2 regions of the Aromatoleum aromaticum EbN1 genome follow, and region 2 is predicted to be linked to the other one. Evidence: riboswitches for the same ligand, from Rfam matches in the RefSeq annotation. Region 2 holds a riboswitch; the other holds the start of a gene.
The links. Region 2 has a riboswitch for S-adenosylhomocysteine ahead of ahcY (adenosylhomocysteinase). Riboswitches for the same ligand answer to the same signal wherever they lie in the genome.
Positions count from the first base shown of each region.

Region 1: another riboswitch for S-adenosylhomocysteine. It lies ahead of metH (methionine synthase); the one in region 2 lies ahead of ahcY (adenosylhomocysteinase).

Region 1 covers NC_006513.1:1,889,107-1,904,878, reverse strand. The annotation lists gene metH (methionine synthase) at 23-3,787, opposite strand; S-adenosyl-L-homocysteine riboswitch at 3,876-3,957, opposite strand; gene EBN1_RS08955 (DUF4399 domain-containing protein) at 4,095-4,529, shown strand; gene bamE (outer membrane protein assembly factor BamE domain-containing protein) at 4,622-5,206, opposite strand; gene bamE (outer membrane protein assembly factor BamE domain-containing protein) at 5,207-5,698, opposite strand; gene EBN1_RS08940 (branched-chain amino acid ABC transporter substrate-binding protein) at 5,825-6,937, shown strand; gene EBN1_RS08935 (branched-chain amino acid ABC transporter substrate-binding protein) at 7,145-8,260, shown strand; gene EBN1_RS08930 (branched-chain amino acid ABC transporter permease) at 8,352-9,284, shown strand; gene EBN1_RS08925 (ABC transporter permease subunit) at 9,297-10,397, shown strand; gene EBN1_RS08920 (ABC transporter ATP-binding protein) at 10,394-11,170, shown strand; gene EBN1_RS08915 (ABC transporter ATP-binding protein) at 11,160-11,912, shown strand; gene EBN1_RS08910 (NAD(P)-dependent alcohol dehydrogenase) at 12,121-13,209, shown strand; gene EBN1_RS08905 (FAD-binding oxidoreductase) at 13,263-14,834, opposite strand; gene EBN1_RS08900 (hypothetical protein) at 14,848-15,540, opposite strand; gene EBN1_RS08895 (c-type cytochrome) at 15,551-15,772, opposite strand, start outside.
Region 2 covers NC_006513.1:1,082,173-1,097,944, forward strand. The annotation lists gene EBN1_RS05180 (iron transporter) at 531-1,076, shown strand; gene EBN1_RS05185 (carbohydrate porin) at 1,078-2,562, shown strand; gene EBN1_RS05190 (cupredoxin domain-containing protein) at 2,641-2,979, shown strand; gene EBN1_RS05195 (FTR1 family iron permease) at 3,000-3,812, shown strand; gene EBN1_RS05200 (4Fe-4S binding protein) at 3,815-5,200, shown strand; gene infA (translation initiation factor IF-1) at 5,276-5,533, opposite strand; gene EBN1_RS05210 (cold-shock protein) at 5,687-5,893, opposite strand; S-adenosyl-L-homocysteine riboswitch at 6,211-6,276, shown strand; gene ahcY (adenosylhomocysteinase) at 6,351-7,763, shown strand; gene metF (methylenetetrahydrofolate reductase [NAD(P)H]) at 7,775-8,608, shown strand; gene EBN1_RS05225 (cupredoxin domain-containing protein) at 8,661-9,164, shown strand; gene EBN1_RS05230 (hypothetical protein) at 9,382-9,678, opposite strand; gene EBN1_RS05235 (helicase HerA-like domain-containing protein) at 9,786-11,312, opposite strand; gene EBN1_RS05240 (3-oxoadipyl-CoA thiolase) at 11,389-12,597, opposite strand; gene EBN1_RS05245 (3-hydroxyacyl-CoA dehydrogenase) at 12,624-14,144, opposite strand; gene EBN1_RS05250 (enoyl-CoA hydratase) at 14,148-14,918, opposite strand; gene EBN1_RS05255 (IclR family transcriptional regulator) at 15,160-15,772, shown strand, end outside.

The sequences.
Region 1 (15,772 bases), 810 kb from region 2:
TCGCCCGGCCTGCCGGCGATCCTCACAGCAACGGCGCGAGCCACCGCGCGGCCTCGTCCACAGCCATCCCGGTGCGCTCCGCCCAGTCCTCGAGCTGGTCGCGGCCGATCTTCGAGATCGCGAAGTAGCGCGCCTGCGGGTGGGAGAAGTAGAAGCCACTGACCGACGCAGCCGGGCTCATCGCGCACGACTCGGTGAGCGTCATGCCGGTGTTGCGGGGGACGTCGAGGAGTTCGAACAGGCCGCGCTTCGCGGTGTGGTCGGGGCAGGCGGGGTAGCCGGGCGCAGGTCGGATGCCGCGGTACTGCTCGCGGATCAGCGCTTCGCCGCCGAGGGCTTCGTCGGCGGCGAAGCCCCAGTGTTCCTTGCGCACGCGCTCGTGCAGCCATTCGGCGCAGGCTTCGGCGAGGCGGTCGGCGAGGCTTTTGAGCATGATCGCGCGGTAGTCGTCGTGCGCTTCGTGGAATTCGGCGAGTTTCTGCTCGATGCCGAGGCCGGCAGTGACGGCGAACGCGCCGGCGTAGTCCGCGACGCCCGAGTCCTTCGGCGCGACGAAGTCGGCAAGGCAGTAATGCGGCTTGTCGGCCGGCCGCTCGTGCTGCTGGCGCAGGCCGTGCCACACCATCAGCGCGGCCGAGCGCGTCTCGTCGCCGTAGAACGCGATGTCGTCGCCGTCGCTGTTGGCCGGGAACAGGCCGAACACCGCCCGAGCGCGCAGCCAGCTCTCTGCAACGATGTCTTCGAGCATCGCGCGCCCGTCCGCGAAGACATTGCGCGCGGCCTCGCCGACGATCTCGTCGTCGAGGATTTTCGGGAAGCTCCCCGACAGGTCCCAGGTCTGGAAGAACGGCCCCCAGTCGATGTAATCGACGAGCGACGCGAGCGGCACGTCGACGGCGTGAACACCAAAGACAGTGGGCTTCGGCGGCACGTAGCCTTTCGCCGCGGCTGCGGTCCGCCCCCCGTTTTCCCCGATCTCCTCGCCTGCGACCGGCGCGACCGGCGCCCAATCAGTGCGGAACGCGTTCGCGCGCGCCGCTTCCAGGCTCACGAGCTGCACGCCTTTCTTGTTCGCGTGCTGCGCACGGATCTTGTCGTAATCGGCGACGACCTGGGCCTTGAATTCGTCGGCGCCGCCTTCGGAGAGCAGCGCGGTGACGACGCCGACCGCGCGCGACGCGTCGGGTACGTAGACGACCGGGCCGGTGTAGTGCGGCGCGATCTTGATCGCGGTGTGCGCGCGGCTCGTCGTCGCGCCGCCAATCAATAACGGCATCGGCTTGCCGTCGGCGAAGCCCTGACGTTGCATTTCGGCGGCGACATGGCCCATTTCCTCGAGCGACGGAGTGATCAGGCCGGAGACGCCGACCGCCTGCGCGCCGTGTTCGCGCGCGGCGTTGAGGATCTTCTCGGCCGGCACCATCACGCCGAGGTCGATGACCTCGTAGCCGTTGCAGCCAAGCACGACGCCGACGATGTTCTTGCCGATGTCGTGCACGTCACCTTTCACCGTCGCGACGACGATGCGGCCTTTCGACGTCGCGCCGGTGCGCAGCTTCTCGGCCTCGATGTACGGGATCAAGTGCGCGACCGCCTGCTTCATCACGCGCGCGGACTTGACGACCTGCGGCAGGAACATCTTGCCGGCGCCGAAAAGGTCGCCGACGACGTTCATGCCGGCCATCAGTGGCCCTTCGATGACCGACAACGGCGGCTTTCCCGCAGCCTCGAGCTTCGCGCGCACTTCCTCGGTGTCGGCGACGACGAAGTCGGTGATGCCTTTCACCAACGCGTGCGACAGCCGCTCCTCGACCGACAGCGCGCGCCACGAGAGATCCGGCCCGGCGTTCTTCGCGCGGCCTTCCTTGACGCTCTGCGCAAGCTCGACGAGCGCTTCGCCGGCACCCGGCTTGCGATTGAGCACCACGTCCTCGACCTTGTCGCGCAGCACCGGGTCGAGGTCGTCATAGACGCCCAACTGCCCGGCATTGACGATGCCCATCGACAGGCCGGCCCGGATCGCGTGGAACAGGAACACCGTGTGGATGGCCTCCCTCACCGCGTCGTTGCCGCGGAAGCTGAAAGATACGTTCGACACGCCGCCCGACGTCTTGGCAAAAGGCAGGTTCGCCTTGATCCACGCAACCGCATTGATGAAATCGACCGCGTAGTTGTCGTGCTCCTCGATGCCGGTCGCGATCGCGAAGATGTTCGGGTCGAAGATGATGTCCTCCGGCGGGAAGCCCATGCCCGTCAGAAGTTCGTAGGCCCGGGTGCAGATGCCCGTCTTGCGTTCGTAAGTGTCGGCCTGGCCCTTCTCGTCGAAGGCCATCACGATCACCGCTGCGCCGTACTGCCGGCACAGCCGCGCCTGGCGCAGGAACTCGGCTTCGCCTTCCTTCATCGAGATCGAGTTGACGACGCCCTTGCCCTGGATGCACTTCAGACCCGCCTCGATGACGCTCCACTTCGACGAGTCGAGCATGATCGGCACGCGCGAGATGTCCGGCTCGGACGCGATGAGCTTGCAGAACCGCTCCATCGCCGCCTGCGAATCGAGCATCGCCTCGTCCATGTTGATGTCGATGACCTGGGCGCCGTTTTCGACCTGCTGGCGCGCCACTGCGAGCGCGTCGTCGAAGCGGCCTTCGAGGATCATCCGCGCGAACGCTTTCGAGCCGGTGACGTTGGTGCGCTCGCCGACGTTCACGAACAGGCTGTCGGCGCCGACGTTGAACGGTTCGAGGCCCGACAGGCGCAGCTTCTTCTCGATGTCCGGCCCTTGGCGTGGCGCGAGGTTGGCGACGACCTGCGCGATCGCCGCGATATGCTCGGGCGTCGTGCCACAGCACCCGCCGACGATGTTGACGAGGCCGGCTTCGGCCCACTCGCGGATCGCCGTCGCGAGCGCTTCGGGCGTCTCGTCGTAGCCGGTCGGCGACAGCGGATTCGGCAGACCGGCATTCGGGTGCGCCGAGACGTGGGTGTCGCAAACGGTCGACAACTCCTCGACGTACTGGCGCAGCTCCTTTGCGCCGAGCGCGCAGTTCAGGCCGAACGAGATCGGCTGCGCGTGCGCGAGCGAATTCCAGAACGCTTCCGCAGTCTGGCCCGACAGCGTGCGACCGGACGCGTCGGTGATCGTGCCGGAGATCATCACCGGCACGCGGCGCCCCAGTTCGGCGAACAGCTTCTCGACCGCGAATACCGCCGCCTTCGCGTTCAGCGTATCGAAGATCGTCTCGATCAGCAGCAGGTCCGCACCGCCTTCGAGCAGTCCGCGCGCCGAGTCGAAATAGTCGTCGACGAGCGCGTCGAACGTGACGTTGCGAAAGCCCGGATCATTGACGTCGGGCGAAATCGACAGCGTTCGCGATGTCGGTCCGAGCACGCCGGCGCAAAAGCGCGGCTTGTCCGGATTCTTCGCCGTGTATTCGTCGCACAGTTCGCGCACGAGGCGGCTGCCTGCGACGTTGATCTCGTACGCGCAGTCGGCCAGGCCGTATTCGGCCTGTGACACGCGCGTGCCGTTGAAAGTGTTCGTCTCGATGATGTCCGCGCCGGCGTCGAGATAGGCGCGGTGGATGCCCGCGACAACGTCGGGCCGGGTCAGCACCAGCAGGTCGTTGTTGCCTTTCAGGTCCTTCGGGTGATCTCGGAACCTTTCGCCGCGGTAATCCGGCTCGCCGAGCTTGTGCTGCTGGATCATCGTGCCCATCGCGCCGTCGAGGATCAGGATGCGCTGGGCGAGGAGAGTGCGGAGTTCTTCGGTGCGGTCGGCTTGCATGGGGAGTACCTCGCTCGTGCGGTTCAGGCACCGGGCAGAGGCCGCAACAAGCGCGCAAAAGCAAACGGCGCGGCAAACCCCGGTGGATGGTTTGCGAGCGCCGTTGTTCGGTTGCTGAGCCTGGCCCCGGCAGTCACAGCCCGTCGCGGGTCGCAGCGCTCCTCAGCAAGGGATGAATCTTAGGGAATTTGCCGGCCAATGCCAAGGCGTGATCGTCTGCCGCGGACGCGATGCGCTGGTGCCCAGCAAACGCTCCGTGGAGCAACTAGGATGAAATCCCCTGCAGACGAACCGCCGGAGAACCGCCATGAAAAGAATTCTTTCCCTTGCCATTCTTGCCGCTGCCACAACGCTGTCGCCGCTTGCGGCGGCGGCCGATCGCGCTTATTTCATCGCGCCCGCCGACGGTGCAGCGGTGCCCGAGGAATTCACGGTGAAGATGGGCGTCGAGGGCATGCGCGTGCAGCCTGCGGGCCAGCCCGCCGAAGGCACCGGGCATCATCACCTCATCGTCGATGGCAAGCCGGTCGAAGCCGGCAAACCAGTGCCGACCGATGCCACGCACCTGCATTTCGGCAAGGGCCAGACGGAAACCACGCTCAAGCTCCCACCCGGAAAGCACACGCTGACGCTCCAGTTCGCCGACGGCCTCCACCAGTCGTACGGACCCGGACTCAGCGATACGATCAGCGTCCACGTGAATAGTCCCCTGGCCGACACGCCACCAGTGCTCGAACCGTAGGAGGCGGGGTGGCGACGGACCGCCGGCGCGGTGCAAAAAGCATCAGCCGGTGGTCCGGCTGCCCGGTCCGCCCGCGGCCACGGTCCGCTGCCTCACCACGGATGCCACGGGTAGCCGTGCCAGCCGAAGCCCCAGTAGGGCGACCGGTACGAAAACGGATAGCCGTACGGGTAGCGATAGGAATACGGGTACCAAGGGCCGGACACTATGCCGTCGCGGGGATAAACGTAAGTGCGGCTCGTGCGCACGACCTTGCCGTCGATGAAATGCACGTTGAACAGCGTCGCGACGCCGGGACCGTCGTTGTAGACATTCCAGTCCCACACCTCTTCGCCGCTGAGCTTGAACACCTGCACCGAGCGGTGCGTGCCGAGCAGGCGCGACACTTCGTCCTGCGTCATGCCCGGCTTGACCCGGGCGAGATTCTCGTCGGAGAGCGCGTCGTACTGGTCGATCACGACGCCGCTCGCGTCGACGGTCACCATCAGCGCGCGATGGCCATACGGCTGCGTCGAGTATTCCAGCGTCGTCGTGCCGTCGCCGTTGTCCCAGCGCCGCGTCGGTTCGCCGTGCACGGCGAACGCCTCGGCTTCGGTCGTCAGTGGGCGCGGTGGGGCGAAGGCCGCGCAGCCGGAGAGGATCAGCAGCGCGAGCAGCGCGAGGATGCGGGATGCCATTCAGCCTCCTCGATATTCGGTGTTCCGGCTCGTCTTCGCGACGCGCCCGTCGCTGTTGAAATGCACCGTGAAGAATGTCGTATCGCTCGAAGGCGGTGGCGGCTCGATGCGCCAGTTCCACACGGTCTCCTTGCTCAGCTCGAAGTACTGGCGCGACGCCGGCTTGCCCAGCACGCGGCGCACTTCGTTGCCGGTCATGCCACGTTGGATGCGCGCGAAGCCCGTTTCGTTCAACACCTGGTCGACGCTGCGCAGCACGTTGTCGGGGCCGATCGTGATCATGTAGCACTTCGTGCCCTCGGGCTGGCGCGAGTATTCCCACGTCACCGAGCCGTCGTCGTTCTGCCACTCCATGCCGGGAGGGCCGAAGCGGTCGCGCACATCCATCGCCGTGGACACGCCGGGCTTGAGTTCCTGCAAGTTGAAATAATCGCACGCGGGCAGGCCGATCGCCGCGAGCACGCTGCACAGGAGCAGTAAAAAGCGCTTCATGGACTGGTTTCTCCCCGATGCCGGACGGCTCCGATGGCTATCGTGCCGTGGGCTAGAATCGCATCATGCCGGCGTGCAAATCAAGTCGCGGCCGCTGGTGACCTGCACCCATCCGGGAGGAGCCTCATGAAAAGGACATTGCTCGCACTCGCACTGGTCGGCTTCGGTTGTTCGGCCCTTGCCCAGACGTCAGTGAAGATCGGTCACGCCGGGCCGCTGACCGGTCCCATTTCCCACATCGGCAAGGACGGCGAAAACGGCGCGCGCCTCGCGATCGACGACGCCAATGCGAAAGGCATCACGATCGGCGGCCGGAAAGTGCAGTTCGAGCTCGTCGGCGAGGACGACCAGGCCGATCCGCGCGTCGCGACGACGGTCGCGCAGCGCCTCGCCGACACCGGCGTCAAGGGCGTCGTCGGCCACGTCACGTCGGGAGCATCGATTCCCGCGTCGCGCATCTACGAACAGGCCGGCATACCGATGATCACGCCGTCATCGACGAACCCGAAGCTCACGCTGCAGGGATACGAAGTCACGTTCCGCGTCATCGCGAACGACCTGCAGCAGGGCGCGGCAATGGCCAGGCATGCGGCGCAGAGCCTGCAGGTCGGCAAGGTCGCGATCATCGACGACCGTACCGCGTACGGGCAGGGGCTCGCCGACGCGTTCGCCGACAGCCTGAAGCAGCATGGCGTGCAGGTCGTCGGGCGCGAATTCACGACCGACAAGGCGACCGACTTCACCGCGATCCTGACGAAAATCAAGGGCAGGCAGCCGGACGCGCTGTTCTTCGGCGGCATGGACGCGCAGGCCGCGCCGATGCTGCGCCAGATGAGGCAGCTCGGCATCGGCGCGCGCTTCCTCGGCGGCGACGGCGTGTGCACCAGCGAAATGATCAAGCTCGCCGGCGAGGCGATGAGCGCCGACACGTACTGCACGCAGGCCGGCATCCCGATGGCGAAAATGCCCGGCGGCGCGCAGTTCAACGAGCGTTTCAAGGAGCGCTTCAAGACCGACGTGCAGCTGTATGCCCCTTACAGCTACGACGCGACGATGGCGCTGATCGAGGCGATGAAGACGGCTGGCTCGGCCGAGCCGCAGAAATACCTGCCGGCGCTGCAGAAGCTCGACATGCAGGGCATCACCGGCACCATTGCGTTCGACCGGAACGGCGACATCCGCGACGGCGGGGTCACGATGTACCGCTTCAGCGACGGCAAGTGGGAAGCGCTGAACTGAGCGCGCGACCTTGACGCCCCGCGGCTGCCGTTCAGCGGGGCGAAATTCCGCCGCGCGGGACGCAACCGGCTCACCATGGCGTCATTACCGGGCAGTATAGTGGCGCTTTCCGGAGTGTCCGACGCGCAGCTGCCGAGGGCGCGGGCGAGGGCGACGTGACACGCGGCGCATCGGCCCGGTTTCCCGATTTTCACTGGAGGGGCAAGCATGAAGAGAAGCGTTGTTGCACTCGCAGTCCTGGGGCTCGGCCTGTCGCTGGCCCATGCGCAGGAAACCGTCGTCAGGCTCGGCAGCGTCGCCCCGCTGACCGGCACGATCTCCCACCTCGGCAAGGACAACGAGAACGGCGCGAGGCTCGCGATCGAGGACGCGAACGCGAAAGGCGTGACGATCGACGGCAAGAAAGTCAGGTTCGAACTGCTCGGCGAGGACGACCAGGCCGACCCGCGCACCGGCACGACCGTCGCGCAGCGCCTCGTCGATGCCGACGTCAAGGGCGTCGTCGGCCACCTGAATTCGGGCACGACGATTCCGGCGTCGCGCATCTACAACCAGGCCGGCGTGCCGATGGTATCGCCGTCCGCGACGAACCCGACGCTGACCCGCCAAGGCTACCCGGGCGTGTTCCGCACGATCGCCAACGACGTGCAGCAAGGAGGCATGCTCGGCAAGTTCATCGTCGGCTCGCTCGGCGCGAAGACCATCGCGATCATCGACGACCGCACCGCGTACGGCCAGGGCCTCGCCGACGAGACCGAAAAAGCGGTCAAGGCCGCCGGCGGCAAAGTCGTCGCGCGCGAATTCACCACCGACAAGGCGACCGACTTCAACGCGATCCTGACCAAGATCCGCGGCGTCAAGCCGGACGCGATCTTCTTCGGCGGCATGGACGCGCAGGCCGGCCCGATGCTGCGCCAGTTGAAGCAACTCGGCATCGAAGCGAAGTTCGTCACCGGCGACGGCGGCTGCAGCCCGGAGATGATCAAGCTCGCCGGCGACGCGATCAACGCCACCACCTACTGCTCGATGCCCGGCCTGGCGATCGACAAGATGCCGGGCGGGCCGGAGTTCCGCACCCGCTACAAGGCACGCTTCAACACCGACGTGCAGATCTATTCACCGTACGCCTACGACGCCGCGACGGCGATCATCCGGGCGATGCAGGCGGCCGATTCGGCCGAGCCGTCGAAGTACCTGCCGGCGCTGAAGAAATCGAACTTCCAGGGCGTCATCGGCACGGTCGCGTTCGACGACAAGGGCGACATCAAGGAAGGCGCGGTGACGATGTACCAGTACAGGAACGGCGCGTGGTCGCCGATGTGAGACTCGCCGAGAGGTGACGGCGCACGGCCGGAACCGGGGCGCGACAGAGGTGATCGCGCTCCGCAGTCGCCCCGGCATCACAAGGGTAACGATGGAAATCTTCCTGCAGCAGCTCGTCAACGGCCTGGTCGTCGGCAGCGTCTATGCGCTCGTCGCGCTCGGCTACACGATGGTCTACGGCATCCTCGGCCTGATCAACTTCGCCCACGGCGACCTCGTCATGGTCGGCGCGATGACCGCGCTGCAGACGATGCTGTTCCTGATGGGCGCAGCGCCCGGGATGTCGCCGCTCGCGATGCTGACGCTGTCGCTCGCCGTCGCGATTCCCGTATGCATGCTCCTCGGCTACACGATGGAGCGCCTCGCGTACCGGCGGCTGAGGAACGCCCCGCGGCTGGCGCCGTTGATCACCGCGATCGGCATGTCGTTCCTGCTGCAGACGATCGCGATGATGCTGTGGGGACGCAATTACCACACTTTCCCGCAGCTCGTCTCGACCGTGCCGCTGCAGCCGGTCGCGGGCGTGTTCGTCACACCGATCCAGGTGACGATCGTCGTCGGCTCGGCGCTCATCATGGCCGCGCTGATCGTGCTCGTGACGAAGACCCGGCTTGGCCGGGCGATGCGCGCGACGGCCGAGAACCACCGCGTCGCGGCGCTGATGGGCGTGGACACGAACCTCATCATCGCGCTGACTTTCGTCATCGGCGCGGCACTCGCCGCAGTCGCGGGCGTGATGTACGCGAGCAACTACGGCATCGCGCACTACGGCATGGGTTTCATGCCGGGGCTGAAGGCCTTCACCGCCGCGGTGCTCGGCGGCATCGGCAACCTCGGCGGCGCGATGCTCGGCGGCATCGTGCTCGGCCTCGTCGAATCCTTCGGCGCCGGCTACATCGAGCACATGACGTTCGGCCTGCTGAATTCGTCCTACCAGGACATCTTCGCGTTCATCATCCTCGGCCTCGTGCTCATCTTCCGGCCCACCGGCCTGCTCGGTGAACGCGTGTCCGACCGCGCCTGAACGGGGAACCCGATGAACGAGCTTGCTTCGGCCGTCCCCTGGCTCGGCAGCCGCAACCCGCAGGCGGCGCGCTGGCTGATCGTCATCGTCGCGATCGCCGCGCCGCTCGTCGCGGTGCTGTTCGGCCGCACCTGGGTGCGCGTGCTCGACTTCGCGCTGCTGTACGTGATGCTCGCGCTCGGCCTGAACCTCGTCGTCGGCTTCGCCGGCCTCCTCGACCTCGGCTACATCGCGTTCTACGCGGTCGGCGCCTACACTGCCGCTTTCCTCGCGTCGCCGCATTTCGGCGTGCACCTGCCGTTCTGGATCGTGCTGCCGGTCGCAGCCGGCTTTGCCGCGCTGGCCGGGATCATGCTCGGCTTCCCGGTGCTGCGATTGCGCGGCGACTACCTCGCGATCGTCACGCTCGGCTTCGGCGAGATCGTGCGCATTTTCCTGAACAACCTGAATTATCCGGTCAACATCACGAACGGGCCGCAGGGCATCAACGCGCTCGACCCGCTCGTGCTGTTCGGTTGGGACCTGTCGCGCAACCTCGAGATCACCGAGAACCTGTCGATCAACTCGCTGTTCCTGTACTACTACTTCTTCCTCGCCTGCGTCGCGGGCTCGATCGTGTTCATCCAGCGCTTGCAGGTGTCACGCGTCGGGCGCGCGTGGGCGGCGATGCGCGACGATGAGCTCGCCGCCAAGGCGATCGGCATCAACACGCGCAACCTGAAGCTGCTTGCGTTCTCGCTCGGCGCGACCTTCGGCGGCGTCGCCGGCGAGCTGTTCGGCGCATTCCAGGGCTTCGTGTCGCCGGAATCCTTCTCGCTGATGGAATCGATCGCGGTGCTGACGATGGTGGTGTTCGGCGGCATGGGCAACGTCGCCGGCGCGATCGCAGGCGCCTTGATCCTGTCGGCGCTGCCCGAGATCCTGCGCCACCTCGCGGTGCCGGTGCAGCAGACGCTGTTCGGCACCGTGCTGCTCGACCCCGAAGTGCTGCGCATGCTGCTCTTGTCGCTGGCGATGATCCTGATGATGCTGCTCAAGCCCGCCGGCCTGATCCCGGCGAACGCGCGCTACTCCCACGTCGAACACCTGAAACGCCACGGGGTGTCGCGATGATCACGCTGCTCGAAGCCCGCGGTATCGACAAGCGCTTCGGCGGCCTGAAAGCACTGTCGGACGTGTCGCTGACGATCGGCAAGGGAGAGATCTACGGCCTGATCGGCCCGAACGGTGCAGGCAAGACGACGCTCTTCAACGTGCTGACGGGCGCCTACGCTCCCGACGGTGGCGAATTCGTGTTCAACGGCACCGCATTGCCTTCGGCCAAGCCCCATCTCGTCGTCGCGCAGGGCATCGCGCGCACCTTCCAGAACATCCGCCTGTTCCGCGATCTCACCGCGCTCGAGAACGTCATGGCCGGGCACCACATCCGCACGAAAGCGACGATCTGGGGAATCCTCACTCAGAACAAGCGCACGCGCGAAGAGGAGCGCCTGACGACCGAACGCGCGTACGAGCTGCTCAAGTACGTCGGCATCGAGCGCTTCGCCACCGCGACAGCGAAGAACCTGTCGTACGGCGACCAGCGCCGCCTCGAGATCGCCCGCGCGCTCGCGACCGAGCCGCAGCTCCTGGCGCTCGACGAGCCTGCGGCCGGCATGAACGCGACCGAGACCGCGCAGCTGAAGCTCCTGATCGAGCAGATCCGCCGCGACGGCATCACGGTGCTGCTGATCGAGCACGACGTGAAGCTCGTGATGGGGCTGTGCGACCGCGTCGCGGTGCTCGATTTCGGCTGCAAGATCGCCGAAGGCATCCCCGCCGTCGTGCAGACCAACGAGGCTGTCATCAACGCCTACCTCGGCGGGGGCTGCCGGCATGAACACTGACCCGCCTAACCCGCCCTCGCCGCTGCTGCGACTCGACGGCGTGCAGATCGCGTACGGCGGCATCCAGGCCGTGAAGGGTATCGACCTCGAGCTCCACCGTGGCGAGCGCGTCAGCCTGATCGGCGCGAACGGCGCGGGAAAGACGACGACGCTGAACGCGATCGCCGGCATCCTGCCGCTCGCCCGGGGTGAAATCCTCTACGACGGCGACCGGATCGGGCAGGTGCCGGCGCACAAGCGGCTGCGCCGCGGCATCGCGCTGGTGCCCGAAGGGCGCGGCATCTTTACGCGGCTCACGGTCGAGGAAAACCTGCGCATGGGCGCGTATTCGCGCCGCGACGCCGCCGGCATCGAAGCCGACCTCGAGCGCGTCTATGCGATGCTGCCGCGCATCAAGGAGCGCCTTGCCCAGGTTGCCGGCACGCTGTCCGGCGGCGAACAGCAGATGCTCGCGATCGGCCGCGCGCTGCTGTCGCGCCCCAAATTGCTGCTGCTCGACGAGCCGTCGATGGGGCTCGCGCCGCTGGTCGTCGAGAAGATCTTCGAAGTCCTCCGCTCGGTCGGCAAGGAAGGCGTGACGATCCTGCTCGTCGAGCAGAACGCGAACCTCGCGCTGGAATTCTCGCAGCGTGCGTATGTCATGGAATCAGGTCGCATCACGCTGTCGGGCAGCGGCGCGGAGCTGCTGACGGACCCGAAAGTGCGGACAGCCTATCTCGGCGAGTCGGACGAAATCGCGTAGGGCTGGAGTACGGACCTTCACGGCGCTCGGGATGCTTCGCGGAGCAGATCATCTCCTTTCTTTACACCGATCCTGAAGGACATCGGCCCCCTTCGCAGATTGATGGCGCGCGGCCTGGAAACGATTCGCGCTCATACGTTACCCAATTTCGCCGCCTATAATCTGGTCAGCATGGAATGCCTGAACCATCCAACCGGAGTTAGCCGATATGAAGATTCAAGCCGCAGTAACCCCTGCTCAGGGCGAAGACTTCACTATCGAGAAAGTCACCCTTGCGCCGCCCAAGTTGAATGAAGTGCTAGTCAGGGTCGTTGCAACCGGCGTGTGCCATACCGATGCAGTGGCGCGCGACCTGGGTATTTCGCCCTACCCCATCGTGCTGGGGCACGAGGGTTCGGGTATCGTCGAGCAGATCGGTGAGAACGTCACCAGCCTGGAGGTGGGCGACCATGTGGTGATGTCCTTCGCCCATTGTGGCCAGTGCGAAAACTGCTTGACCGGCCACCCGACCGTGTGCTCGCGGTTCAACGAGCTCAACTTCGGTGGCCGGATGGAAGACGGCACCTGCCGCCTGCATCAAGGCGATACGGAGCTCTCCACCTTCTTTGGCCAGTCCTCCTTCGGCACCCATGTGGTGGCCCATGAGCGCAACGTCGTGAAGGTCGACAAGGACGTGGATCTGGCGCTGCTCGGGCCGCTCGGCTGCGGTATCCAGACCGGCGCCGGGACCGTTCTCAACCGCCTGAAGCCGGCGTTCGGCACCTCCATTGCGGTCTACGGCTGCGGCGCGGTCGGCCTGAGCGCAATCATGGCGGCGAAGATCGCCGGCTGCCAGCAGATCTTCGCCATCGATGTGCATGAAAGCCGTTTGCAACTGGCCGGCGAACTGGGTGCGACCCATGTCCTGAATGGCAAGGAAGTGGATGTGGTCAAGGAGATCAAGGAAGCCTCCATGGGCGGCACGCACTATGCGGTGGAAAGTACGGGCGTGCCACCGGTGGTGCGCCAATGCCTGCACGCGCTGCGACCGCTGGGGCAGGCGGCCATCGTCGGGGTGACGCCGGAGATGAACATCGACGTGCACAACGATCTGATGGCTGAAGGCAAGAGCATGATCGGGGTGATCGAAGGGGATTCGGTGCCGCGGGTATTCATTCCGAAGCTGGTTGAGTTCTTCAAGGCCGGGAAATTCCCTTTCGACAAGCTGGTCAAGTTCTACCGCTTCGATCAGATCAACCAGGCCTTCGAGGATTCGGCCAACGGCATCGCGGTCAAGCCGGTCCTCAGGCTCGCCTGATACGGCCGTCGGGCTCGTCCAGGGCCCGTGACCCTGGCATCGTCCTGCGGAGGTCAGGCCTTTTTATAGGTGTCCAAATCGATGCCCGAGCGGCCCGGAGCCAGAATGTTGTTCGGGTCCAGTGCGCGTTTGATGGCGTGATCCACGTCCCGCTTGACCGGGCCGTAGCTCTGCGCGACACGCTCCTGAAAACGGGTGTTAACCCGGTAAACCGCATAACCTTCCTTCTCGAACTCATCCAGCAGTTCGTTGAAGCAGACATCGGCCCGCCTGGTTTCCTCCGCACTGGTGCGATCGAAGAGGACGTCGATGACGTGGTGCATGTCGCGTGGCGCGACGATGAACTCGGCCACGTAATCCAGACCATGCTTGTGCAGGATGCGCTTGGCCATCCGTGCCTGCTTCTCGCACTCGCTGCCGCGCGCTTCGCTTACCGGCGCGAACCACATCGAGCCGCCGCCCCCGCGCCAGTTGTACAGGCCGAATTCCTGCAGGTTGGGCACGCCGGACATCAGCTCGGCGCGGTATTTGAACGGCTGCTTGGCACCGGCCTCTTCCTGGGTGACGATGCGGCCCTTGCCGAGCTTCGTGAACGCGTCGGTGACGATCTTCCAGTTCACATCGACCTGCTCCCGGGTGCCGTACAGCGCGGCGTAGAGGTTCCACGCGCCCATGCCGGTATCCTGCTGCATCTGCTTGATCACGCTGTCCGGCGTGTGGCCTGGTTCGGTGATGTAGTCGGAGCGGCGCAGGTGCGCGCTGCCGGCTTCCCACAGGGTGCTAGCGATCACTACCGAGTTGGGGATGGTGCCGGACATGCGCAGCGGACGAAGCAGATCAACGATCTCGACGATATCCTCCTCGTTCTCGAAAATGACCTCGAACGGTTTGAACACCGGTGGCTTGGGCATCAGCCAGAAGCCCATCTTGGTGGTGATGCCGTAGTTGGCCTGGGTGAACATGCCATCCAGCGTCGGGCCATAGCCCCATTTGAAGATCTGCCAGGTGTTGCTGCCCTTCACCCCGCCCATACCAGTGCGGTAGACGTCACCGTTGGCCAGCACCACTTCCATGCCGCACTGCATCATGAAGTGCTCGCCGTACGGGGTGTAACCCACGCCGCGGTCCATGGTGTTGCCGACCGGTCCGGCAATGGCCGAGGGCGCCGAGAAGGACAGCATCACCGGCAGATTGTTCTCCTCGATGTAATCGTAGAGCTGCCCATAGGTCACGCCTGGCTCGACCAGGGCATAGCACATGTCCGTGTCGATCTTGATGATCTTGTTCATCTTCTTCAGGTCAAGGATGACCTGCCCACGCTGGCTCGGCGCGGCTGAGCCGTAACCGAAGTTTCGGCCGGTGGAGATGGTCCAGATCGGAATTCTGTGCTCGTTGCAGATGCGCACCACACCCTGCACCTGCTCGACCGTGGTCGCCGTCAGCGCTGCCGAAGGCGCATGAGCGGCATTCTCGACGGACATCATGATTTTATTGTAGGGCAGCAGCTGATCGGCTTGGACCAGCACGCTCTCTTCACCCAGCAAAACGCGGAACTTCTCGATTGCCTTGTTGAATTCTTCCTGGACCACCCCTCTGGGCAATACAGCGTTATTCTGTTCAGGCATTGATCAGACTCCTTCAGGCCTCGATCGAAAAAGAAACGAAGCTGCCGGTGATTGGCGCGCTCGCAGTGGGTGCCAGTGGGGCGGCCAGCGTCGTGCGCGTGCCCAGCGAAGCCAGCAAATAACCGATACTGCTCGCCCACTGGGCCGACTGACCGGTGCCGCGTGACGGTCCGCTCATTCGGCGCGGCACGATCGGTCCATTCTGACGCTCCTCATTCAGGCTGAAACCCGCTCCACAGGCCTGCAGCTGACGGCTGAACTGCTGCGAACAACCTTCAGCGCTATCGGTATTGAGCAAATGATGGCGGCTGAACCCGGCTTCAGCGATGTGCTGCCCAAGCCACTGCACGCGTGCGCCGCCACTACGAGCCATATCCACTACCAGAGCTGCCGAGGCATCATCCAGCAGGCCGATGAGCCGCATCGGCTGACGACTCCGCAGCTGGCGCTCAAAATCCAGCATGAAGCCCGGATCGCGACCGACCCGCTGCACCTGCAGCCGTGTGTCACTGGCCGCCAGGGCGCCATACAGGAAAATCGACTCGGCCGCCCCCTCGTTTGCCAGCGCCACGACCGGCCGGGCGGCTGCGGTAGCGCTCGAGCCGGCAGTGGCGGCGGCAAACGCGCGTACTGCGCTGCCCATCGTCACACCGGCGATACTGCTCAGGGCCATGCTCTTGAGCACGAAACGACGGTTCACACTCATGACAGGCTCCTCAAGGCCGAGCTGCCGGAGCCGGCAGGGTCGACAGGTATTCAGTCACCTGAGCAAGGGATTGGTCATCGATGTAGGAGGCAGGGAACGCTGGCATGGCGTTGAAGCCATTGCGTACGATGTACCGAATATAGCTTTCGGGCAGGTCGCGGCCGGCGATCACCGGACCCACTCCGACTTTAGGGTCGTGGCAGTGGCCGCAGACTTTGTCATACAGGTTCTT
Region 2 (15,772 bases):
CGAGGCGAATGAAGACGTACTATTACGGCGAGCCGTCGCGTACCTTGCTCCGGGCGTTGCTACCAATCCGCAAAGGCCCCGTGGCTTCGCTGGCCGCTCGCGGCGGTGCTGGTGGCCTGCTGGATCCTGCTGCTGCCCGTCGCCTGGGTTCTCGGGCCGGCGAAGTGGGCCACGCCATCGCTGGCTGGTGCGGGCTGAACTCGCGAGACTGGTGACGCGGCGCGCGGTCACTTTTCACTGAGAAAGAATGGCCCGAAGGAATCGCCGCGCCTCTTTCGAATCCGGGCCGCGCGGTGTTTTCTGTCACGAAAGAGATTTTCCAATCCCCGCCCGATAAATCCCGCCTCGTCCCGCTAGATCCCGGATTTATCTCACCGCCGAGCCTGTGAATATCTCACTCGTTCTTATTTTTACGCGATGGCGAATCTCAAATTGGCTATTGCGAACCACTCTCATTCTCCTTATCATTCTCACGCATACCTCTCATGGGTGCCGCAGCCTGCCCATTCCAATTTTCGAAAGGATTCCCGATGCACCGTTTCCCGCTTCGCTCCCTCGCCGTCGCCGCGCTGGCCAGCCTGTCGTTCGCCGCCCACGCCCTGGAATATCCCATCGGCACGCCGCAACACCGCGACGGCATGGAAATCGCAGCCGTCTATCTCCAGCCCGTCGAGATGGAACCGGAAGGCATGATGAAGAAGGCCTCGGAGTCGGACATCCACATCGAGGCCGACATCCGCGCGCTGGCGAACAACCCGAACGGCTTCGAGGAAGGCAGCTGGATTCCGTACCTGACGGTCAAGTTCGAGATCGCGAAGGTCGGCAGCGACTGGAAGCAGTCGGGCGAATTCATGCCGATGGTGGCGAGCGACGGCCCGCATTACGGCGACAACATCAAGCTCGCCGGACCGGGCAAGTACCAGGTCAAATACACCATCCTGCCGCCGGGCGCCCACCACGGCAGCCACTTCGGCCGCCACACCGACCGCGCCACCGGAGTGCGGCCGTGGTTCAAGGAGTTCGAGGTCGAGAACGAGTTCACGTACGTCGGCGTCGGCAAGAAGGGCGGCTACTGAAATGGCGCTGACCCGATTCGCCAGGACCGCCATCGCGCTCGCGGTGCTGGGCGCAACCGGCGCGGGCCACGCCGCGTCCGGGCAGGACAAGGTCCTTGCCGAACTCCGGCGGCTCGCTGAACGGATCGAGAAACTCGAGCAGCGCAACAGCGAACTCGAAGCACGGCTCGCGGCGACAGCCACGCCCGCTCCGGCACTTGCGCAGCGCGTCGAAGCGCTGGAACAGGCGAACCAGGATCTCGCCACGAGCCTCGAGAGCGACCGCATCAGCGAGCGCGAACCAGAACTTGCGATCCGGCTCAAGGCGATTGAGGAACGGACCAATGCGATGGGCGCGCCGTCGCGCCTGGCGGAAGCCCTCGATGGCATCGCGGTCGAAGGCAGCGTCGCCACCGTCGCGCAGCGGATCGACGGCGACGCGCGCGAAGACGGCAGGCACGAATCGCAGCTGTCATGGCGCGGCGACCTCGGCATCACGCTGCCGGCCGGCGACATCGGCCAGGGCCAGGGCGAGTTCTACACGCAGTTGCGGATGGGCCAGGGCGACAGCTTCACTGGACTGAAACCCACTTTCACCGCCGCGTTCAACAGCCTCGCGTTCCAGACCGGTGGCGGCTCGGAGGAAACCTACGCGATCGTCGCACAGGCCTGGTACCAGCTGACGACGCCGCTCGGCGAAGCCGTGGAGTCGCCGCACAGCCTGCAGCTCACCGTCGGCAAGATGGACCCGTTCGTGTTCTTCGACCAGAACGCGATCGCCGACAACGAAGCCGAAAAGTTCCTCAACAACGTTTTCGTGCATAACCCGATGCTCGACTCGGGCGGCGAGGTCGGCGCCGACAGCTACGGTTTCACGCCCGGCCTGCGGCTCGCGTACCGCAACGAAAGCGGCGCGCCCGACTGGTGGCAGGCGTCGATCGCGGCGTTCGGCGCCGGCGAAGGCGCGCGCTTCGGCCGCAGCTTCGACAAGCCGTTCGTCATCGGCCAGCTGGAGTACGGCCGCAAGAGCCACGGCTTCGACGGCACGTACCGCCTGTATGCGTGGCGCAACGGCCAGTACGAAGGTTTCGATGCGACGACCCGCAGCGCCAGCGGCTGGGGCGCGAGCGTCGACCAGCGCGTGCATGAGGACGTGACGCTGTTCGCGCGCTACGGTCAGTCGAGCAGCGGCAAGGCCGCGTTCGACCGCGCCGTGACGATCGGCACCGAGATCGCCGGCAACGCCTGGGGACGCGGCGCCGACAGCGTCGGGCTCGCGTGGGGCTGGCTGCGCGCGAGCGACGAATTCCGCGACGCCGCCCCGCTGCTCGACGATTTCGGTTTCGCCGCGCGCGGCGCCGAGCAGGTTGCCGAGCTGTATTACCGCTGGCACCTGAACGACCAGCTGTCGCTGACGCCGGACCTGCAATACGTGCGTCGCGCCGCCGCCGACCCGGACGCGAAAGCGATCACCGTCGTCGGCCTGCGCGGGCTGTATGCGTTCTAGACCTGCACGCCCCTCCTGCCCCGCCCGGCTCCCCGCCGCGCGGGGTTTTCGTCATTTTCAGCACAGGAACTCCCGATCGTGATTGTTCCGCGCCTGCTCGCCCGTGTACTGGGCATCCTGGCCCTGACGGCGTCGAGCGCCGTGCAAGCCGAATTGCCGACGTTCGAAGTCGTGGCCGAAAACGGCTGCTTCACGCCCGACACGATAATGGTGCCGGCCAACACCCGCTTTCGCCTGCAGCTCACGAACCGCAACGCCGGCCCCGAAGAGTTCGAGACGACGAGCCCGTTCAAGGAACTCGTCGTCGCGCCGGGCGTGACGCGCAGCACCATCTTTCCGCCGCTGAAGCCCGGCACGTACCCGTTCTTCGGCGAGTTCCACCCCGACACGGCAAGAGGCCGGTTCGTCGCCCAGTAACCGCACGCTCGGGAAACATCATGGGTAATTCACTTTTCATCGTGTGGCGCGAGAGCGTCGAAGCGATCCTGGTGATCAGCATCCTCTACGCGTGGATTCGCACGCGCGGCGACGGCCGCATCGGCGTCCATCACCTGTGGGCAGGCGTAGCGGGCGGGCTGCTGCTCGCCGGCGTGCTCGCGCTGGCGATGCTCGGGCTGCAGAGCCAGCTCGCCGGCGACGCGCTGGAGGCCTTCCAGGCCGCCATCGTCATCGTCGCCGCCGGCCTGATCACGCACATGGTGTTGTGGATGCGCGCGCACGGCCGGCACCTGAAGCGCGAGCTCGAAGCGGGACTGACGAAAGCCGCCGACGCCGCGGGCGGGGTGTCGGTTGCGCTGCTCGCGGCGATCGCGGTCGGCCGCGAAGGGGCCGAGACCGTGCTGTTCCTGTACGGCCTCGGCGTCGAGCAGTCCGGCGAGGCGCTGAACCGCATGCTCGCCGGCGCCGGCCTCGGCTTCGTGCTGGCACTGGCGACGGCGTGGCTGATCCAGCGCGGCTCGCACTGGCTGCCGAGCCGGGTGTTCTTCCGCGCGACCGAGATCGTGCTGTGCCTGCTTGCCGCTGCGCTGCTTGTCTCGGGTGTCGAACGGCTGATCAACATGGAATGGCTGCCGCCGCTGCTCGAGCCGGTGTGGGACAGCTCCGCGCTGCTTGCCGACGGCAGCACCGCCGGCGGCATCGCCGCGGCATTCGCCGGCTACCGCGCGCAACCGTCGCTGACCGTGCTGATCGCGTGGTTCGGCTACTGGGCGCTGTTCGCATGGTTCGGCCGCCCGCCGCGGAGAACCTGACCATGACGAGCTGCAGTCTGCCCGCAATGCGCCCGCCGCGGCTCGCCCGCCTCGGCAACCTGATGCGCCGTCACCGCAGCTGGATCGTCGGGGTCCAGTGGGCAGTGCTCGTCGCCTACGTTTTCCTCATCGTCACGCCGGCTTTCCTGCCGTTGCCAGAGTCCGGCGCGCACCTGTGGGACAACCTCACGCTGTTCGCGCAGTTCGTGTTCTGGGGCATCTGGTGGCCATTCGTGCTGGTGTCGATGATGCTGATGGGGCGGGTGTGGTGCGGCGTGCTGTGCCCTGAAGGCTTCGTCGCCGAACAGGTATCGCGCGTCGGCCTCGGCCGTCCGGTGCCACGCTGGATCAAGTGGGGCGGCTGGCCGTTCGTCGCGTTCCTCGCGACGACGGTGTATGGGCAGCTTGTCAGCGTGTATGAATACCCCAAAGCCGTGCTGCTCGTGCTTGGCGGTTCGACGGTCGCAGCGGCTGCGGTCGGCCTCGTATACGGCCGCGGCAAGCGCGTGTGGTGCCGGCACCTGTGCCCGGTGAGCGGTGTGTTCGGCCTGCTCGCGCGGCTCGCGCCGGTGCATTTCCGCACCGACCGCGAAGCGTGGCAGGCGCATCCGGCAAAGCGGGTGATCCCGGTCAATTGTGCGCCCCTGGTGGACATCCGCCGCATGGAAAGCGCCTCCGCATGCCACATGTGCGGGCGCTGCAGCGGCCATCGCGACGCGGTGCAGCTGGCCGCCCGCCTGCCCGGCGCCGAAGTCGCGAGCCTGCGCAGCGATGAAACCGATGTCTGGGAAGCACGCCTGCTGGTGTTCGGCGTCATCGGCACTGCGATCGGCGCGTTCCAGTGGTCGGCGTCGCCGTGGTTCGTGCAGGCCAAGCTTGCTGCCGCCGAATGGCTCGTCGAGCGCGACGCTTTCGCGCTGCTCGACAGCGACATTCCGTGGTGGCTGCTGACGCATTACCCCGAAGCAAACGACGTGTTCACGTGGCTCGACGGCCTGATGATTCTCGGCTACATCGGCACGACGGCGCTCGTCATCGGCGGCTGGATCACGCTATGGCTGCGTGCCGCCGGGTGGCTCGTCGGCGAAGCGGGGGCGCACCGGCGGCTCGCCTACGCGCTGATTCCGCTCGGCGGCGTCGGCGTGTTCCTCGGCCTGTCGGCGCTGACCGTCACGCTGCTGAGTGCCGAAGGCGTCGTGCTCGCGAGCCTGCCGCTGGTGCGCGGACTGCTGCTCGCCGTGGCTGCCGGAGCCAGCCTGGTGCTCGGCGCGCTGCAGGTGCAGCGTACGGTATCGTCCGGCATGCGCCGGGCCGCTGCGCTGCTCGCTTTTTGCACCGCCGCCGCAGGCGCGGTTGCGCCGTGGGTGACAATGTTCTTTATCTGGTGAAACGTGGTACGGGCGAGGACAGCAGTCCGCCGCCCCGACGCCTTCAGGCAGCCAGGTCCTGAATGCGGGACGCGATCAGCGTCTGCGCCGCTGCGGACCGAGAGGCCCGCGGCCTTCAAGGTGGCGGAAAGTGATGCGCCCCTTGCTCAGGTCGTAGGGGGAAAGTTCGAGTGAAACCTTGTCGCCGCACAGGATGCGAATATGGTGCTTGCGCATCTTGCCTGCGGAGTAGGCAACGAGGTTATGGCCGTTGTCGAGGGTGACACGGAAACGGGAGTCGGGCAGGACTTCAACTACCATCCCGCTCATTTCGATCAGTTCTTCCTTGGCGATGACGATGTCTCCAAAAAGGAAAGCAGAAAGGGAAAAAGTCCGGCATGTGCCGTGATTTTTCCCTCGCGGAGGCGTTCTTGAAGGAATGCCGCGGTCCCGGCCCCGCATGGGGCCGAAGGCATGGCATTGCTGCCATGCCGCGTCCGGGAACGCTCAGTCAGCCGGACGGATGTTCGACGCCTGCTGGCCCTTCGGACCGGAGGTGACGTCGAAGCTGACGCGCTGGCCTTCGGCCAGGGTCTTGAAACCCTGTCCCTGGATCGCGGAGAAATGCGCGAAAAGATCGTCGCCACCGCTTTCCGGAGTGATGAAACCGAAGCCCTTGGAGTCGTTGAACCACTTTACGGTACCTGTTGCCATGTCTTGAATATCCTGAAGAATGAAGGGACGTGCCCTGAGGTGAGGGCGAAGCTCAAGACGGCAAGGTGATCAGGGAAAGATACCGCAGAAAAGCAGATACTGAACCGGACAACAACGGTGCTACTTGAAGATCGCTGCGGTGCACTGTGGACTGGATCGCCGGGTTTTGCAAACGGAACGAACAGTCTTACATCTGTGCAGCGCCGGATGGATGCTTCGCGCATCTACGGCTCTCGCCGTTCCGGGCCCGTCCGAAAGAGCGTGGCGGCAAACCGAAGCGCTGCTCCACGCGCTGTCGCGGCCAGTTATAATCCCGGCCTGCCGAGGAGCGCTGCGAGACTTCCGTCCCAGGCTCGGCCCTTCAAAAACTGCGCTCACCTTAACCCGTGCCGGGCACGGGGTGACAAGGTGAGCCCACCGCAGCACCCCTTCCCGGCCACACGTTCAAGGAACTCACATGAACTCTGTGGCTGAAAACTTCACTGATTACGTCGTCGCCGACCTCGCGCTCGCCGGCTGGGGCCGCAAGGAAATCCGCATCGCCGAGACCGAGATGCCCGGCCTGATGGCGATCCGCGAGGAGTTCGCCGTCGTGCAGCCGCTCAAGGGTGCACGCATCACCGGGTCGCTGCACATGACGATCCAGACCGCGGTGCTGATCGAGACGCTGACTGCGCTCGGCGCCGAAGTGCGCTGGGCGTCGTGCAACATCTTCTCGACGCAGGACCATGCCGCGGCCGCGATTGCCGCTTCCGGTGTGCCGGTGTTCGCGGTCAAGGGCGAGTCGCTCGCCGACTACTGGGATTACACGCACCGGATCTTCGAGTGGCGGGACGGCGGCTACTCGAACATGATCCTCGACGACGGCGGTGACGCGACGCTGCTGCTGCACTTGGGCGCCCGCGCCGAGAAGGACGTTTCGGTGCTCGCGAAGCCCGGTTCGGAAGAGGAGCGCGTGCTGTTCGCCGCGATCCGCGCGAAGCTCGCGAGCGATCCGACGTGGTATTCGGTGCGGCTTGCCGCGATCCGGGGCGTCACCGAGGAGACGACGACCGGCGTGCATCGCCTGTACCAGATGTTCGAGCGCGGCGAACTGAAGTTCCCGGCGATCAACGTCAATGATTCGGTGACGAAGTCGAAGTTCGACAACCTTTACGGCTGCCGCGAGTCGCTCGTCGACGGCATCAAGCGCGCGACCGACGTGATGGTCGCCGGCAAAGTCGCGGTGGTGTGCGGCTACGGCGACGTCGGCAAGGGCTCGGCGCAAGCGCTGCGCGCGCTGTCGGCCCAAGTGTGGGTCACCGAGATCGACCCGATCTGCGCGCTGCAGGCGGCGATGGAAGGCTACCGCGTCGTGACGATGGACTACGCCGCCGAACATGCTGACATCTTCGTCACCTGCACCGGCAACTATCACGTGATAAGGCACGATCACATGGCGAGGATGAAGGACCAGGCGATTGTCTGCAACATCGGCCACTTCGACAACGAGATCGACGTCGCCAGCATCGAAGGCTACGAGTGGGAAGAGATCAAGCCGCAAGTCGATCACGTGATCTTCCCGGACGGGAAACGGATCATCCTGCTCGCGAAAGGCCGCCTCGTGAATCTCGGTTGCGCAACCGGCCACCCGTCCTACGTGATGAGCTCGTCGTTCGCGAACCAGACGATCGCGCAGATCGAGCTCTTCACGCGCACCGCAGATTATCCGGTGGGCGTGTATACGCTGCCGAAGCACCTCGACGAGAAAGTCGCTCGGCTGCAGCTGAAGAAGCTCAACGCGCAGCTCACCGAACTGCGCCCGGACCAGGCGGCCTACATCGGCGTGCCGGTCGAAGGGCCATACAAGTCGGCCCACTACCGCTACTGACAGGGGCCATCATGCACAGACCCGAACTTTCGATCGAATTCTTCCCGCCGCAGACGCCCGAGGGGGAAGAAAAACTGCGGGCGACGCGCACCGCGCTCGCGGCCCTGAAGCCGACGTTCTTCTCGGTGACGTACGGCGCAGGCGGCTCGACGCGCGAGCGTACGTTCTCGACCGTCAGGGAGATCGCCGCCGACGGCTTCGAAGCCGCGCCGCACCTGTCGTGCATCGGCTCGACGCGCGCCGGCATCCGCGAAATCCTCGACGACTACGCGTCGGCCGGCATCCGGCGCATCGTCGCGCTGCGCGGCGACCTGCCGTCCGGCGTCGGCGATCCCGGCGAGTTCCGCTACGCCAACGAGCTCGTCGAGTTCATCCGCACGGAGACCGGCGACCGCTTCCGCATCGAAGTCGCAGCGTATCCCGAATGGCATCCGCAGGCGAAAAACCCGAAGGACGACCTCACGGCATTCAGGCGCAAAGCCGAGGCCGGCGCCGATTCGGCGATCACGCAGTATTTTTACAACTTCGACGCCTACCTGCATTTCGTCGATCAGGTGCGCGCGATGGGGGTGGAGATCCCGATCGTGCCCGGAATCATGCCGATTGCGAGCTTCTCGAAGCTCGCACGCTTCTCCGATGCGTGCGGCGCCGAGCTGCCGCGCTGGATGCGGCGCAAGTTCGAGGGATACGGCGACGACGCGGACTCGATCCGCGCGTTCGGCCTCGACGTCGTGACGAGCCTGTGCGAGCGCCTGCTCGCCGCCGGCGCCCCTGGTCTGCACTTCTACAGCATGAACCAGGCGGGGCTGACGACGGCGATTTGCGAGCGTCTCAAGCTGGGTTGAAGGGAGGCCTTCCGTTGAAGGCTCGTCGGACGGCAACCGAACGGAGCAAGTAATGAAGATTCGCAACAGTTTCCTGGCCGCTGCCCTCGTAACCGTCTCCCTGCTTTCGGGCGGAGCGGCAATCGCTCACGGAGAGGCGACGCACGCAAGGAACGCGGCACCGGTCAACAAGGAACAGCAGGACTGGGGCATCGCCGGGGACGCGGACGCAGTGACTCGCACGCTCCGGGTGACGATGACCGATCAGATGCGTTTCGACCCGGACCGCATTCAAGTGCGGCTGGGCGAGACGATCCGGTTCGTACACCGCAATGCCGGGAAGATGATGCACGAGATGGTGATCGGAACCAAGTCGGCGCTTGACGAACATGCCGATCTGATGGTGCGGTTCCCGGAAATGGAGCATGACGAGCCGTGGATGACACACGTGGCGCCCGGCGGAAGCGGCGACATCATCTGGACTTTCAATCGGCCGGGCGAGTTTGACTTCGCGTGCCTGATTCCCGGCCATTACCAGGCAGGGATGGTAGGCCGCATCATCGTGTCCGGCGGATGACGGGGCCTGCCCCATACCCCTTGCGGAACCAGCTCGTACCACGCCTGCAGCCAAGTTTGCATATCGGCGGCCTGCTGAGCGGCGATGATCTGCTGGCACAGCGATCGCAACGCTTCGTGGACGGCCTTCGCAGGTTTCAACTTCGAAGCCGGTGATCAAATGCAGCCGTTCGACCCGAGCCTATCGAAAAGCGTCGACACTGTCGCTCGCACGGCAGTTAGCTCATGCCGTGGCGTCGCATCCAGGTGCGGAAATCCTCTTTCGCCGCGGCGCCCCGCAAACGCCCGAGATGCAGCACGAGGTTTTCCACCATCGTGTGCGCGGCTATTGCGGCCATCACTTCCAGCCGTGCTTCGGCAGTCATGCCATGTTCGGCGAGTTTGCGGTCGATGGCGCAGAAGTGCTGAGCCATCAGGCGGCGGGCTTCATGCTCGCCGATGGCGAGGTCGCCGAAGTCGATGCGGTCTTCGGCCTCGATCTCGGCAATCAATGATTCAACGGATTGGGGCGTCATCGCGGACCTCCAGCTGACAATGGGTGGCGATTGGACCTGCGCCACCCCTCATCAGTGCCCGCCGACGCGTCATCCGTCTGCGACAGGCGACCCGTGCACGCGCAAAATCAGCGCTTGCGGCTGCTCCCGCCGAACAGCGAGCCGAGCACGCCGCGCACGATCTGCCGACCGACCGAACTGCCGATCGTGCGCGCGACGGTTTTCGCCGCGATATCGACGAGCCCGTCGCGCTTGCCGCCGCGTGGGCCGGTCGAACCGAACAGGATGTCGCCCATGCCGCCCATCAGGCCGCCTGACCCCCAACCTTCCGCGGGACCGGACCCGGAAGCCTGGGCTGCATCGGCCGCAGTCGCGGCAGCCACCTGCGCCCGCAGCAATTCGTATGCGGACTCGCGGTCGAGCAGTTTCTCGTAATGACCGTACAGCACCGAGCTGCGGATCGCCTGGCTGCGCTCGTCGGCGGTCAGCGGGCCGAGCCGCGACCCGGGCGCGATGACGGAGGCGCGTTCGACGATTTCGGGACGGCCTTTTTCGTCGAGGAAGGACACCAAGGCTTCGCCGACACCCAGCTCGGTGATCGCCGTTGCGGCGTCGAACGCCGGGTTCGCGCGCATCGTCTCGGCTGCGGTCTTGACCGCTTTCTGGTCGCGCGGCGTGAAAGCACGCAACGCGTGCTGGACGCGGTTGCCGAGTTGGCCGAGCACGGACTCGGGCACGTCGAGCGGGTTCTGGGTGACGAAATACACGCCGACGCCTTTCGAGCGGATCAGCCGCACGACCTGCTCGACCTTGTCGACGAGGGCCTTCGGTGCGTCGTCGAACAACAGGTGCGCTTCGTCGAAGAAGAACACCAGCTTCGGCCGGTCGAGGTCGCCGACTTCGGGCAGCTGCTCGAAAAGCTCCGCGAGCATCCACAGCAGGAAAGTCGAATACAGCGCCGGCGAGTGGTACAGCTTGTCGGCAGCGAGCACGTTGATGACCCCGCGGCCCTCGGCGTCAGTCTGCATCAGATCGGCGAGGTCGAGCATCGGCTCGCCGAAGAACCGGTCGCCGCCCTGCTCCTCGAGCGCCAGGAGACCACGCTGGATCGCACCGATCGACGCTGCCGAGACGTTGCCGTATTCGGTCGTGAAGGCTTTCGCGTTGTCGCCGACGTGGCGGATCATCGCGCGCAAGTCCTTGAGATCGAGCAGCAGCAGACCGTTGTCGTCGGCGATGCGGAACACCAGTTGCAGCACGCCGGACTGCGTGTCGTTGAGGTTCAAGAGGCGCGCGAGCAGCAGCGGCCCCATGTCGGACACCGTTGCGCGCACCGGGTGGCCGGACTCGCCGAACACGTCCCAGAACACCACGGTGTTGGCGCGCGGCGTGTAGTCGGTGATGCCGATCGCAGCGAGCCGCTGCAGCAGCTTGTCGCTTGCGACGCCTGGCGCCCCGATGCCCGACAGGTCACCCTTGATGTCGGCGACGAACACCGGCACGCCGATGCCCGCGAAGGATTCGGCCATCTTCTGCAGCGTCACCGTCTTCCCGGTCCCGGTCGCGCCGGCGACGAGGCCGTGCCGGTTGGCGAGACGCGGCAGCAGGTTGATGTCCTTGTTCCCGGCGCGGGCGATCAAGAGCGGCTCGACCATGGCGAAATCCTCGATGGATGAATTCGCCCGAGTTTAGCAGGATGCCGGGGCGCAGGCCCCGGGCATCCTGCGGCGATCACGTCGGAACGCGTTCGATGACCAGCGCGATGCCGTGGCCGACGCCGATGCACAGGCTGACGACCGCGTAGCGCCCGCCGCGGCGCTCGAGTTCGCGCGCCGCCGACAGCGCGATGCGCGCACCGGACGCGCCGAGCGGATGGCCGATCGCGATCGCGCCGCCGTTCGGATTGACGCGCGGATCGTCGAACGCAACGTCGAGCAGCTTCAGGCAGCTGAGCACCTGCGACGCGAACGCTTCGTTGAGCTCGATGACGTCCATGTCCTTGAGCGTCAGTCCGGCGCGCGCGAGCGCCTTCGGGATCGCGTAGGCCGGCCCCACGCCCATGATGCGAGGCTCGACGCCGGCGACCGCGCCGCCGAGGATGCGTGCCATCGGCGCTGCGCCGGCCCGCTCGCCTGCTGCGCGGCTACCGACGATCAGCGCGGCCGCGCCGTCGTTGATGCCTGAAGCGTTGCCGGCGGTGACGACGCCGTCGGCGAACAGCGGCTTCAGTTTCGCGAGCGACTCGTACGTCGATCCGGGCCGCGGGTGCTCGTCCTCGGCGACGACCAGCGGCGGTGTCTTGCGCCCGGTCGGCACCGAGATCGGAAGGATCTCGCCCGCATAAAAACCGGCTTCTTTCGCCGCCGCGTATTTCGCCTGCGACGCAGCGGCGAAGCGATCCGCGGCGTCCCGCGTGATGCCGAACTCGGCAGCGACGTTGTCGCCGGTCTCCGGCATGCTGTCGTTGCCGTACTCTTCGACGAGGCGCGGATTCGGGAAGCGCGCGCCGATCGTCGTGTCGAACACCTTGAAATCACGGCTGTACGCGGATTCGGCCTTCGCGACGACGAAAGGCGCACGGCTCATGCTTTCGACGCCACCGGCAACGTACAGATCGCCTTCGCCGCAGGTCACTGCGCGCGCGCTGTCGAGCACTGCGGCAAGCCCGCTGCCGCACAGGCGGTTGATCGTCTGGCCGGCGACCGTCACCGGCAGGCCGGCGAGCAGCGCCGCGTGGCGGGCGACGTTGCGCGAATCCTCTCCGCCCTGGGCAGCGCAACCGAGGATCACGTCCTCGACGTCGGCGCCCTGGAACGGCGAGCGGGCGAGCACTTCGCGGATCACGGTCGCGACGAGGTCGTCGGGGCGGACTGCGGCGAGCTTGCCGGCGTGGCGGCCGATCGGGGAGCGCAGGCCGGCGTAGATGTAAGCGTCGAGCATCAATAGTCCTTGTAGGAAAAACAGGTTCAGTTTTCGGGAGTCAGCAGCGACACGCCGAGGCGTGCGCGCCGGATCAGCCACGGACTCGGGCGGTAGCGCGGGTCGCGGTAGAAATCGTGGAGCCGCTCGAGGATCGTCAGCACCGTCGCGGCGCCGAGCGCGTCGCCCAGCGCGAGCGGGCCTTTCGGGTAGCCGAGGCCAAGCCGGACCGCGCAGTCGATGTCGTCGGGAGTGGCAATGCGCTGCTGCGCGATATCGCAGCCGATATTGACGATCATCGCGACGACGCGCTGCGCGACGAAGCCCGGGCTGTCGTGGATCACCGAAACCATGGTGTCTTCGCCCGCGAGCGCGGCCCACGCGGCATCACGCGCGTCGGGCGTCGTCAGCGGGTTCGTCATCAGCGTCAGGTGCCCGTCGAGAAACAGCGGATCGAGCGCGAGCGTGCGCGACGGATCGAGATCTTCGGCGAGCGCAGTCGTCGTGGTGTCGTTGCCGACCGGCAGCACGAGGCACACCGAGCTGTCGCCCGGACGCTCGCCGTAATCGATCGGGATGCCGCGCCCGGCGAGCAGCGTCAGCACGCGCGCGTGCCGGACCGGATCGCTCGGGCTGACCCAGATCGGCGTCTGCGTCAGCGCCGGCACCTCCGGCGTCGCGACCGGCTCGGCCCGGCCGTTCGTGTACGTATAGAAGCCGCGCCCGCTCTTGCGCCCGAGCAGCCCCGCGGCGAGGCGCGTGCGCGTCAGCGGCGACGGACGGAAACGCGGCTCCTGGTAATACTGCGCGTAGATCGACTCCATGACCGGGTGCGAGACGTCGAGTCCGGTCAGGTCGAGGAGCTCGCACGGTCCCATGCGGAAACCGGCGGCTTCGCGCAGGATCGCATCGACTGCCGGGACTTCGGCAATGCCTTCGCCGAGGACGCGCAGCGCTTCGGTCAGATAGCCGCGCCCGGCGTGATTGACGATGAAGCCCGGCGTGTCCTTCGCGCGCACCGGCGTGTGCCCCATGCGCCGCGCGAGCGCCGTCAGCGCTTCGCCGGCCCACGGCGCGGTCAAGGCGCCGTCGATGACTTCGACGATCTTCATCAGCGGCACGGGGCTGAAGAAATGGAAGCCGGCGACGCGTTCAGGCACGCGGCAGCCGGCGGCGATCGCCGTCACCGACAGCGACGACGTGTTCGTCGCGAGCAGGCATGCGTCGGGGACGATCGTTTCGAGGTCGCGGAACAGCTGGCGCTTGGCGTCGAGATCCTCGACGATCGCCTCGACGACGATCTCGCAGTCGGCAAGATCCTGCGGCGTATCGGCGATGTGCAGGCGCGCGACCGCGGCCTGCGCGTCGTCGGCGCCGAGCTTGCCTTTCTCGGCGAGCTTCGCGAGCATCTGCGCGACCGCATCACACGCTTCAGCCGCCGCGCGCGGGCGGCTGTCGAAAAGCCGCACCTGCACGCCGCCCTGCACGGCAATCTGCGCGATACCGCGGCCCATCAGGCCGGTGCCGACGACTCCGAGAGTCAGGTTCTGGCGTGTCGCGTCGAGCATGATTCACCTTCCTTCAAAGTTGGCTTTCCGTTTCTCGAGGAAGGCCTGCATGCCTTCCTTCTGGTCCCGGCTCGCGAACAGCAATTGGAATGCCTTGCGCTCGAGCATCAGCGCCGTCTCGAGCGAAGCGTCCTGGCCGGCGATCAGCACTTCCTTGATCTGCGCGATCGCCAGCGGCGGCAGCGCGGCGATCTGGGCGGCAAGCTCAACGGCGTGCGCCTGCACGTCCGCGTCGGCGACGACTTCGCTCGCCAGGCCCATTTCCAGCGCGTCGCGGCCGTTTACCGGCTGCCCGGTGAGGACCATCTTCATCGCCTTGAACTTGCCGACTGCGCGGGTGAGCCGCTGCGTGCCGCCCGCGCCGGGCATGATGCCGACTTTCACTTCCGGCTGGCAGAACGATGCGGATTCGCCTGCGACGATGATGTCGGCATGCATCGCAAGTTCGCAGCCGCCGCCCCAGGCGTAGCCGTTGACCGCGGCGATCACCGGCTTGGGGCAGCTCGCGATCGCCTGCCACAGGCGATGGGTGTGGCGCAGCATCATGTCGATCGCCCCGGCATCGGCCATCGCGCGGATGTCCGCTCCCGCGGCGAAGAACTTGTCGCCGCCCGTCAGGACGATGCAGCGCACGTCCGGGTCCTGCCCGAACGCGGTGAAATGCGTGGCGAGCTGCTGCCGGACTTCCTGGTTCAGCGCATTGCGGGCGTCGGGCCGGTTCAGGCGCAGCAGCACGATGCCGGGCCCCGGGCGCTCGATGAGGACTTCGTCCATGGTCTTCCCCTTTTTGTTTCGCTGTGCGAACGATACGTTTGCACAACACGTTAAATGAACGATACGGTCTTTGCCGTCCGGTGTAAATACTGCGCCGAGAACGGGCACACCGCACTCGCCGTAGTGTTTCGCTGTGCGAATCATAGTGCCGCATTTGCATTGACACGTGCGAATTCGCCATGCCACCATGCCGACGGAAAACGAAACTGAAAACCGCCACGCGGAACCCCTGGGACTTCTTATGGATGACGACATCCAGGTATTTGCCGACGACGAGGAAAGCAAGGACCGCCAGTTCGTCAACGCGCTCGCGCGCGGCCTCGAGCTGCTGCGCTGCTTTCGCCCCGGCGACACCGAACTGAGCAACGCCGAACTCGCGCGCCGCACCGGCCTGCCGAAGCCGACCATTTCACGGCTCACCCATACGCTGACCAAGCTCGGCTACCTCGGTTTTTCCGAGAGCCGCGGCACCTATCGTCTCGCTGCCGGCGTGCTCGCGCTCGGCTACGCGCTGCTGTCGAACCTCGACGTGCGCAAAGTCGCGCGGCCGTACATGGAAGAGCTGTCCGAGTACGCGCAGGTGTCGGTGTCGATCGGCGCACGCGACCGCCTGAGCATCGTCTATATCGAGAGCTGCCGCAGCAGCGCGAACGTCACGCTGCGCCTCGATGTCGGCTCGCGCATCCCGCTCGCAACTTCCGCGGTCGGGCGCGCGCTGCTGTGCGGCCTGCCGCAGGGCGAGCGCGACTACCTGATGGATCACATCCGCCTGCGCGACGAGGAAAACTGGCCGCGCGTCAAAGCCGGCATCGAGCAGGCGCTGCGCGACTACCACGAGCGCGGCTTCGTCGTGT